DNA from 2 places in the Janthinobacterium glycogeni genome. Region 1 is predicted to be linked to the other one. Evidence: predicted binding sites of a transcription regulator. Region 1 holds the regulator's gene; the other holds the start of a gene.

Evidence for each region. Region 1 encodes sigma-54, which starts transcription at its own class of promoters, with help from an activator protein. Its sites were predicted from a motif close to TGGCANGNAANCTGCTTT; they were not measured.
Region 2: a site for sigma-54 is predicted at 2,773-2,790, ahead of ACQ4W4_RS10340 (circularly permuted type 2 ATP-grasp protein). Genes of this name have one in related genera too.

The regions. Positions count from the first base shown of each region.
Region 1 is NZ_JBNYXP010000008.1:136,763-141,840, forward strand. Features, by position in the region: gene lptC (LPS export ABC transporter periplasmic protein LptC) at 1-520, shown strand, start outside; gene lptA (lipopolysaccharide transport periplasmic protein LptA) at 546-1,127, shown strand; gene lptB (LPS export ABC transporter ATP-binding protein) at 1,127-1,882, shown strand; gene ACQ4W4_RS19475 (RNA polymerase factor sigma-54) at 1,887-3,365, shown strand; gene hpf (ribosome hibernation-promoting factor, HPF/YfiA family) at 3,435-3,797, shown strand; gene ACQ4W4_RS19485 (3-hydroxyisobutyryl-CoA hydrolase) at 3,926-5,011, shown strand; gene rapZ (RNase adapter RapZ) at 5,012-5,078, opposite strand, start outside.
Region 2 is NZ_JBNYXP010000003.1:403,797-408,874, reverse strand. Features, by position in the region: gene ACQ4W4_RS10350 (transglutaminase family protein) at 1-345, opposite strand, end outside; gene ACQ4W4_RS10345 (alpha-E domain-containing protein) at 345-1,289, opposite strand; gene ACQ4W4_RS10340 (circularly permuted type 2 ATP-grasp protein) at 1,283-2,737, opposite strand; gene ACQ4W4_RS10335 (sensor histidine kinase) at 2,908-4,035, opposite strand; gene ACQ4W4_RS10330 (hypothetical protein) at 4,119-4,991, opposite strand; gene ACQ4W4_RS10325 (TonB-dependent receptor) at 5,077-5,078, opposite strand, start outside.

The sequences.
Region 1 (5,078 bases):
AGTGATGAACAAGAATGGCCAGGACATCAGGGCCAGCAAGCATCTGGATGAGCCCGACTATTTCATTACCAATTTCAGCTTGGTGCGCATGGACTTGACGGGTAAGCCCAGCTATATCGTATCGGGCAACAAGCTCACGCATTATCCGGCCGACGATTCGTCCGATATCGACCAGCCCTTCGTGCGCAAGCTTACGCCCGGCATGCCGCCGTTGAACATGAATGCGGAACTGGCGCATATCGACCAGGACAATACCCGGCTGCAACTGCACCGCAAGGTCGTGATCGACCGCGTGGCCAGTCCGAAGGCACAGAACCTGACGGTCAGGACGGAAGCGCTGACGGTGTTTCCGGACGAAGAACGAATGGAAACGGACGTGCCTGTCAATATCCTGACGGGCGCCTCGCGCATCAATGGTATCGGCATGAAGGCCAATAACGCCACTGGCGTGGTGGAAGTGCAGAATGCGCTGCGCATGGTCCTCCCGCCGAAACCGCGCCCGGCCGCGGCGGCAAAATGACAGAATGAAACAAGGAAACCATACTATGAAGAACATCTTGCTGTTGAGCGTATTTTCTCTGGCCCTCATGGGCGTGGCGCATGCCGAGAAGGCCGATTCCGAGAAGGAAGCCGTCATCACGGCGCGTAGCGGTCACGTCGATGACGTCAAGCAGATTCGTACCCTGACGGGCGACGTCGTGCTGGTCAAGGGCACGCTGACCATGAAGGCGGGCCGGGCCCTGATCACGGAAGACCCGCAAGGCTACCAGTTCATCACCTTCTGGGCCGATCCCGGCAAGCTGGCCACCTTCCGCCAGAAGCGCGATGGCGCCGGCGACCTGTGGGTCGAAGGCGAAGCGGAGCGTGTTGAATACGACAACAAGACGGAAGTGGTGAAACTGTTTTCCAAAGCCAAGCTGACGCGCCTGGAAGGCACGAAAGTGACCGACGTGGCCAATGGCGCCTTCATCTCGTATGACAGCCGCAAGGAAGTATTCAAGATGGAAAATTCCGACAGCGGCACCAGCACCTCCGATGGCGGCAGCGTGCGCATGGTGATCCAGCCGAAGACCAAGGCGCCCGCGGCGGAGAAAGCCCCGGCCACGCCTGCGCCAGGAACGAAATAATGGACAATACCCGTTGCGGCAGCACCCTGATCGTTCGCGGACTGCAAAAAACCTATGGCAAGCGGCAAGTCGTGCATGATGTCTCGCTGCAAGTCGAATGCGGCGAAGTGGTGGGGCTGCTGGGCCCGAACGGCGCCGGCAAGACCACCTCGTTCTACATGATCGTCGGGCTGGTGCCGTCGGACGGCGGCAGCATCGACATCAGCGGCGTGGACATTTCCAGCCTGCCGATCCACCGCCGCGCGCAGATGGGCCTGTCGTATCTGCCGCAGGAGGCGTCCGTGTTCCGCAAGCTGACGGTGGAAGACAATATCCGCGCCGTACTGGAAATCCAGACCGTCGAAGGCCGTCCTTTGAAGAAGGCCGAGATCGAGGAACGCCTGGATAAACTGCTGGCCGACTTGCAGATTGAAAAGTTGCGCGAGAATCAGGCGCTGTCCCTGTCGGGCGGCGAGCGCCGCCGCGTGGAAATCGCCCGTGCCCTGGCCACCGATCCCCGTTTCGTGCTGCTCGACGAACCGTTTGCCGGCGTCGATCCGATCGCCGTGATCGAGATCCAGCGCATCGTGCGCTTCTTGAAGGAGCGCAATATCGGCGTGCTGATCACCGATCATAATGTGCGCGAGACGCTGGGTATTTGCGATCGTGCCTACATCATCAACCAGGGCTCGGTACTGGCGTCGGGACGCCCCGACGACATCATCGCGAACGAGTCGGTACGCCGGGTCTATCTGGGCGAACACTTCCGCATGTAAGCCAATGAAACAATCATTGCAGCTGCGCACTTCGCAGCACCTGGCACTGACGCCGCAGTTGCAGCAATCGATACGCCTGTTGCAATTGTCTACGCTGGAATTGCACCAGGAACTCGAGCAACTGCTGACGGACAATCCCTTGCTCGAGCGCCTAGACGATCCGCTCGACCGTTCGCTGCGCCTGCTGTCCGACGGGGCTTTGAGCTCCACGGCGGCGCCGGCCGAAGCGCCGCCCCAGCCGCCTGGCCAGGAGGCGCCCGCGGCGCCGGCCGAAGTGGAAACCTTTGACGGCGAGGCGGGCGAGGGCCCGGCCGCCGCCGATGGCGGCGACAGCGACTGGAGCGAAGCGAGCCGGGGCAAGGCGCCCGACGACGAAGATTCCCGCCCGCAACTGGAGGCCCATCACTGCACCCTGCGCGAACACCTGATGGAGCAGATGCGCGTGACGGTGCTTGAATTGCGCGACCGCGCGCTGGTCGAGCTGATCATCGACGCGCTCGATGATAATGGCTATCTGGAAGAGTCGCTCGACGACATTCTGGCGCGCCTGCCGGAAGAGCTGGAAATCGATGCCGACGAGATGCGCACGGCCTTGTCGCTGCTGCAAAGTTTCGATCCGCCCGGCGTGGGCGCGCGCAATGCATCCGAATGCCTGGCCCTGCAAATCAAGCGCTTGCCGCACATCGCCATGGTGACGCGGCGCATGGCCCTCGTCATCGTGGAAAAGCACCTGGCCTGGTTTGCCCAGCGCGATTTCAACAAGCTGAAAAAAGCCCTCGACTGCGACGATGAAGACTTGCGCGAAGCGCAGACGGTGATTCGCCAGTGCAATCCGCATCCGGGCGCCGTGTTCGCCTCGGACGTGTCCGATTACGTGGTGCCCGACGTCGTCGTCAAGCGCGCGCGCAATGGCTGGCAAGTGACCCTGAACAACGACGTCATGCCGCGCCTGCGCGTGAACGCCATGTACGCCAACCTGCTCAAGCAGGGCAAGGGCGAAGGCGCCATGGGCGCACAGTTGCAGGAAGCCAAGTGGCTGATCAAGAATATGCGCCAGCGCTTCGACACGATCCTGCGTGTGGCGCAGGCGATAGTAGAAAGACAAAAGAACTTTTTCTCGCATGGGGCCGTTGCCATGCGCCCCCTTGTGCTCCGTGAAATAGCTGATACACTGGGTTTACACGAGAGTACTATCTCGCGGGTAACAACTCAAAAGTACATGCTGACCCCGCACGGCATGTTCGAGTTGAAATATTTCTTTGGTAGCCACGTCGCCACCGAAGCGGGGGGCGAAGCGTCATCGACGGCGATACGGGCATTGATCGTGCAACTGACAGGAGCAGAAGACCCTAAAAATCCTTTATCCGACAGTAAGATTGCGGACATGCTGGGGGAACAAGGCATGGTGATTGCGCGACGTACTGTTGCCAAATACCGGGAAGCGTTAAAAATTCCGCCAGTGAGCCTGCGTAAGTGTTTGTAAGTTTTTTTCGGTTCCTCTGCGGGCCGGAGTCGATGGACCGCACGAACCCGATCATCTTTAGGAGTGTGTATGAATCTCACCATCAGCGGACATCATCTCGAAGTGACACCAGCCATCCGTGAATACGTACAAACGAAGCTGGAGCGCGTGAAACGTCATTTCGATCAAGTCATCGATATCGCCGTGATTCTGACCGTGGATAACCTCAAAGAGAAAGAAAAACGTCAAAAGGCCGAAGTCAACCTGCGTTTGAGCGGCAAGACCGTCTATGTGGAAAGCCTGGCGCACGACCTGTACGCCGCGATCGATACCCTGATCGACAAGCTCGATAGGCAAGTGATGAAATACAAAACCAAAGTGCAAGGGCACGGTAAAGAGGCGATCAAGCATCTGCCAGACAACTCCGAGGAAGACGCCGTCGTCGCCGTCTAAGGCCACCCGCTTCCAGCAGTTGTGATCAACTAAGGGCGCACATTGCGCCCTTTTTTGCGTCCAGCGAAACGCAATGTGCCCCGCGCAGGCGCTAGAATGTTTGCACTTTCACTTCTTTCCTGCCTGCCATGAGCGACCTCGTCCAGATTTCCATCCGCCACCGCACGGGCCACATCGTGCTCGACCGTCCAAAAGCCTTGAATTCCCTGTCGCTGGAGATGGTGCGCGCCCTGAGCGCGGCCTTGCTGGCCTGGCGCGATGATCCGCAGGTGGACGCCGTCATCATTCGCTCCAGCAGCGAGAAAGGCCTGTGCGCCGGCGGCGACATCCGTTTCTTTTACGATGCGGGCCTGGCCACGCCGCAAGGGGGCAGCGCGCTGCTGGAAGATTTCTTTACGGAAGAATACGCTTTAAATCATTTGATCCATTTTTATCCGAAACCGTATATCGCTGTGATGGATGGCGTGGTGATGGGCGGCGGCATGGGCGTGGCGCAAGCGGGGCCCGGCAACCGCCTGCGCATCGTCACGGGCCGCACGCGCATGGCCATGCCGGAAGTCAATATCGGCCTGTTCCCCGACGTGGGCGGCAGTTATTTTTTATCCCGCCTGGCAGGCCAGCTGGGCCTTTACCTGGGCTTGACGGGCTTGACGATCAACGCGGCCGACGCCCTGTACACGGGCCTGGCCGATGTCTACCTGCCCGAGGCGCAGATGGGGGCGCTGCTGGCCCTGTTCGAGTCGACGCCGGGCGAGGCCTTGCCGGTCGCCATCAAGGCGCTGGCGGCCCCGTTTCAGGCCGAGGCGGGCGCTTCTGCCCTGGCCACGGCGCGCGCGGCGCTGGACCGCCATTTCAGCGCGGGTTCGGTGGCGGCCATCATGGCCTCGCTGGCGCAGGACGATGGCGCATTCGCCGCCAGGGCGCTGGCGGCCATGCGCCTGCGCTCTCCCTTGATGATGTCGGTGACTTTGGAATTGCTGCAGCGGGGCGCCCACCTGGGCGTGGCCGATTGCCTGCGCATGGAGCGCACGGTGGTGCGCCGCAATTTCGAGCATGGCGAAGTGCTCGAGGGCGTGCGCGCGCTGGTGGTCGACAAGGACAATGCGCCGCGCTGGAATCCCGCCAGCCTGGACGAAGTCGACGCGGCCATGGTGGCGCGCTTCTTTGTGCCCGTCTGGCCTGCGCAGGCGCATCCGCTGCGCCACCTCGATTAACTAGGAGCGCTCGCGATGGCGCAGTACGACTCTTTCCTTGGGGCCGAAATACTGCGCCAGCCGCTCC
Region 2 (5,078 bases), on a different contig from region 1:
CAGTTCCACAATGGCCGGGTTCGCTTCCGTCAGCGGCGTCGGCATGGTAAACAACAGCGGCGACAGGGTATCGACCAGATTCAGCCGTCCCTTGTGCGGGTAGATGGTTTCCACCACGCCGTGCGCCACCAGGCTCAAGGACTGATGGCTGCCATTGATGGTCAGCATGTGCGACAAATTGCCGTAGGCATCCGTATAGGCGTGGCACTGTCCCGGCGTCGCGATGTGCCAGGACAGGGCCCGCTGCTGCGGCTCGATACGCGGCGTCAGGTGCAGCTGCTGGATGGTGTAGGCCAGCGGCGCACTGTAGGCGTAATGGGTTTCGTGGCGGATGGTGAGCTGCATCAGGCCGCCAGGGGAACGAGGAAGTCGCGGCTGACCCGGTTGCCCAGGTCATAGATGTTTTCCAGAAACTGCGTCAATGTATGGTGCAAGCCAGCCTTCATGATGTCGTCGATATGGCCGAATTTCAGCTCGGCGTGCAGTTTGCCGGCGAAACGCTCCGTATCGGCCGACACGTCGTTGCGGATGTGTCTTAAATTTTCCACCACGTCATCCATGCAGGCAAGTAATGACCTGGGCATGTCGCCGCGCAACATCAGCAATTGCGCCACCCGTTCCGGGGTGATCACGTCGCGGTAGACCTTGCGGTAGATTTCGAAGCCGGAAACGGAGCGCAGCAAAGCCGCCCAGTAGTAAAAATCGCGCTGGCTGATGTCTTTCGACGTGTCGCGCGCGCCGTGGAACTTCACGTCGAGGATGCGCGCCGTGTTGTCGGCCCGCTCCAGGAAGGTGCCTAGGCGGATGAAATGGATGGCCTCGTCCTTGAGCATGGTGCCCAGGGTCACGCCGCGCGACAGGTGCGAGCGGTATTTGACCCATTCGAAGAAGGCGCTGGGGTCCGTTTCCAGCAGATTGCTTTTCAGGCGCTTCTGCATGTCGAGCCAGGTGGCGTTCTGGATTTCCCACACTTCCGTCGTCAGGGTGCCCCGCACGGCGCGGGCGTTTTCACGGGCGCCCGTCAGGCAGGCGAGGATGGACGAGGGGTTGTTCGGGTCGCGCACCATGAAGTCGAGCACGTCGCGCGTATGGAAGCGGCCATATTTGTGGTCGTACGCGCTTTGCAGCTCGGAAATGCCCAGGGTGGCGCGCCAGCCCTGTTCCGCGTCCTGCTCGGACTGGGGCAGCATCGACGTTTGCATGTTGACGTCGAGCATGCGGGCCGTGTTTTCCGCCCGCTCCGTGTAGCGGGCCATCCAGAATAAATGATCGGCGGTGCGGCTCAGCATGTTTTTTCTCCTGCAAAAACGGATGTGTCTTCCAATACCCAGGTATCCTTGGTGCCGCCCCCTTGCGAGGAATTGACCACCAGCGAGCCTTCGCCGAGCGCCACGCGGGTCAGGCCGCCCGGCACCATGGAAATCGTCTTGCCGGACAGCACGAACGGACGCAGATCGATGTGGCGCGGCGCGATGCCGGCCTCGACGTACGTGGGGCAGGCGGACAGGGCGAGCGTCGGCTGGGCGATGTAGCCGCCCGGATTGGCCAGCAGGCGCTGGCGGAAATCCTCGATTTGCGCGGCGCTCGAGGCCGGGCCCACCAGCATGCCGTAGCCGCCCGCGCCATGCACTTCCTTGACCACCAGTTTTGCCAGATTCGCCAGCACGTAGGACAGGTCGGCGCTCTTGCGGCACTGGTAGGTGGGCACGTTGTTGAGGATCGGTTCCTGCGACAAATAAAACTTGATCATGTCGGGCACGAAAGGATAGATCGACTTGTCGTCGGCCACGCCCGTGCCGATGGCGTTCGCCAGCGTCACCCTTCCGGCGCGATACACGGACAGCAGGCCCGGCACGCCCAGGGACGAGTCCGAGCGGAAGGCCAGCGGGTCGAGGAAATCGTCGTCGACCCTGCGGTAGATCACGTCCACGCGCTTGGGGCCGCGCGTGGTGCGCATGTAGACGGAATTGTCGTTGACAAACAAATCCTTGCCTTCGACCAGTTCCACGCCCATTTGCTGGGCCAGGAACGCATGTTCGAAGTAGGCGGAGTTGTACATGCCGGGCGTCATGACGACGACCGTCGGGTCGTCGACGCCCATGGGCGCGACGGAGCGCAGGTTGTCGAGCAGCATGTCCGGATAATGGTCGACGGGGGCGATGCGGTTGCGGGCGAACAGTTCCGGGAACAGGCGCATCATCATTTTGCGGTCTTCCAGCATGTAGGACACGCCGGACGGCACCCGCAAGTTGTCTTCCAGCACATAGAATTCGCCCTGGCCCGCGCGCACGATGTCGACGCCGGCGATATGCGCATAAATGTCGGAAGCGACGGCAATGCCCTGCATTTCCGGGCGGTACTGGGCATTCTTGTAGATTTGCTCGGCAGGAATGATGCCCGCCTTGATGATGTTTTGCTCATGGTAAATGTCATGGATAAACATGTTCAAGGCTTGCACGCGCTGCACCAGACCCGTCTGCATCTGCGCCCATTCGGCGGCGGGGATGATGCGGGGGATGGTGTCGAACGGGATCAGGCGTTCCGTGCCGGCATCGTCGCCGTAGACGGCGAACGTGATGCCGACGCGGCGGAACGTCAGGTCGGCTTCGGCCCGCTTGCGGGCGATGGTCTCGGGCGATTGCTGTTCCAGCCAGTTGTTGAATTCACGATAGTGTTCACGTACCTTGCTGTCCGTACCCACGTCATCTGCAGTCATTTCATTGAAAAAATTTGCCATGTTGTGATTTCCCTTGAGCCGTGTCTGACTATAGCTCAGCAGGAAGCGTGCCAATGGCGCACACCCGAAAGTATGTAAAAAATGACCACTTTTGTGGCGTAAAACCGCCATCCGCACCGCTTTGGTGCGCTACGACATCGATTTTGCAGGCAGATGGGGCGCAGCTGCGCTCAGGCGCCCGGCGTGACGAAGGGCCGGCAATCGATGGGCAGGTCGATGGTAAACGTGGTGCCCGTTTCGGGTGCGCTGTCGACCAGCGCGCTGCCGCCGTGGCTTTCCGCCACGTTTTGCACGAAGGGCAGGCCGATGCCCCAGCCGGGCGCACTGCCTTCGTGCTCGCGGCGCAGGTATTCGAAGATGCGCTGCGTCTGGTCTTGCGCGATATTGCTGCCCGTGTTGTGCACGCTCAAGACCATGCGTTCGCGCAAACTGCTGATATGAATATGGATGGGACCTGCATCGCCATACTTGACGGCGTTGACCACGAGGTTTTCCAGCGCCCGGCGCAGCGAATTTTCGCACCACCAGCCCGTCACGGAGGCGCCGCTGACCACGCATTTGCCCGGATGGCCGATATTGACGCTGTCGGCCACCTGCCGCGCCAGCGGCAGTATGTCGAAGCGCCGCAGGACGAGGGGCAGTTTTTGTCCCCGGTGGTAGCTGAGCGTATCGAGCAATTCCTGGATCATGTTGTCGAGGCGCTTGCCGTGCTCGAGAATTTTCAGCGCCAGCGCCGCCACGTCCGGCTGTTGCGCGCGCCGCTGCAGCAGCTGCGCACTGTTGAGCATGACGGACAGGGGATTGCGCATGTCGTGCGACAGGCCGGCGGCGATGCGGCGCTGAAAGCTTGCGTGCATGGCGGTAAATTCCAGGATGGCTTCGCGGATGCCCGTATCGATCGACGCATTGATCACCTTCCAGTCGCGGCGCCGCAGCGGCACGCCCGCCTCCAGCGCGGCGGCGGCGAAGCAGTCGCGGAAAATCTGGTATTCCTGGATCACCTGTTCCGGGCCATAGCTGGTCATGCGCGCCCGTTCGTTGCCATGCACGGCGGGGGCGTTGGTGTTGCTGGTGGCATCGTCGCGCGGGTAGCCTGGCGTGAGCGCTTCGGCCAGGTTGTCGAAGAAGGCGGGCAAGGTGTTGATGAGGATGGGCGTCAGCAAGGCATCGGCGCCGCGGACCTTGGCGCGCACCTCGTGTTCCCACTGCGTCAGCACGGCATCGCGCATGCTGAAGATGCGCCGCGTGCGGGCGGGCATGTCCAGCGCATGCATTTTCTGGTCAGAGGCATAGGTCATCGCGGCTCCCCATCGACATCCCGGCATCCGCACGATGCAAAGCGGGAGCTAAAGTATCCTCCAAATCGGCGCGCAGGTGGTGTTCAATGTGGCGCGTGGGCGCCCGCAATGACGGCGCTCAAATGGCTGAGGGCCGCATCCCATTGCTCCAGCGAAAAGTTCTGCGGATCGTCATGGCCGTTCGCATACCCCGTATCGAGCACGGCGTGGAAGGCGGGGATCAGCCACGTGCCCTTGCGCACGCTGGCGGCGATGTACAGCAGGGCCAGGCGCTCGTATTGCGCGGGCGTAAAGCCGGGATCGGGCGCCAGCCCGTCGTTGCCCTTGCCGCCGCCGGGCACCGAGCGGCGCGGCTGTACCAGTTCCACGTGCAGGAACAGGCCCGTCAGCGAAGGCTTGTCCTTTTCCAGCTTGCTGGCGTAGCCGGCCGTGGCGAAGTCGCGCACGGCCAATGAATCGCCGAGGCGGTTCACGTAGACATGGCCTTTCGGGCCGCCGCCCAGCGTGGGGTTACGTATAGTGAAATCGTTGAAATCCCAGCTGGCTTCGTTGATGTGGTCGGGAATAGTTTCTAACAAGAAATTCGGGTAGCTGGTGTCGTGGATGACGAAATAGCGGGCCATGGGCGCGGCCAGACGGCCCACGGCGCGCGACAGCGGTGCATCGACGGCGCCGCCCGCGTCCGCTTCGGCGATGCCTTGCCCGGCCAGCCAGGCGCGCAGGGCGACGGGGGCGATGCCCGTGCGCTGGCCGATGCGCGCGGCAAGAAAGGCCGGCAGCGGCGCGCTGTCGCCCAGGCGCGCATACTGTTTCACGGGGCGCAACAAGCACGTGGCTTGCGCCCGCGCATCGCCCTTGAAGCCGCTTTTCCAGGCGGCGTAGGGACAGGCGGCTTGCTTTTGGGCAGCGGCGGGCAGGGACAGGCAGAGCAATAACAGCAGGGCAGGGAGTTTCATGCAGGCATTGTCGCCCAAATTCGGCCGTTGGCACAGGCGCGCACGTGAAGCCGCCCAAGGAAGCGGCAACTTCGCGTCGGCCGGCTT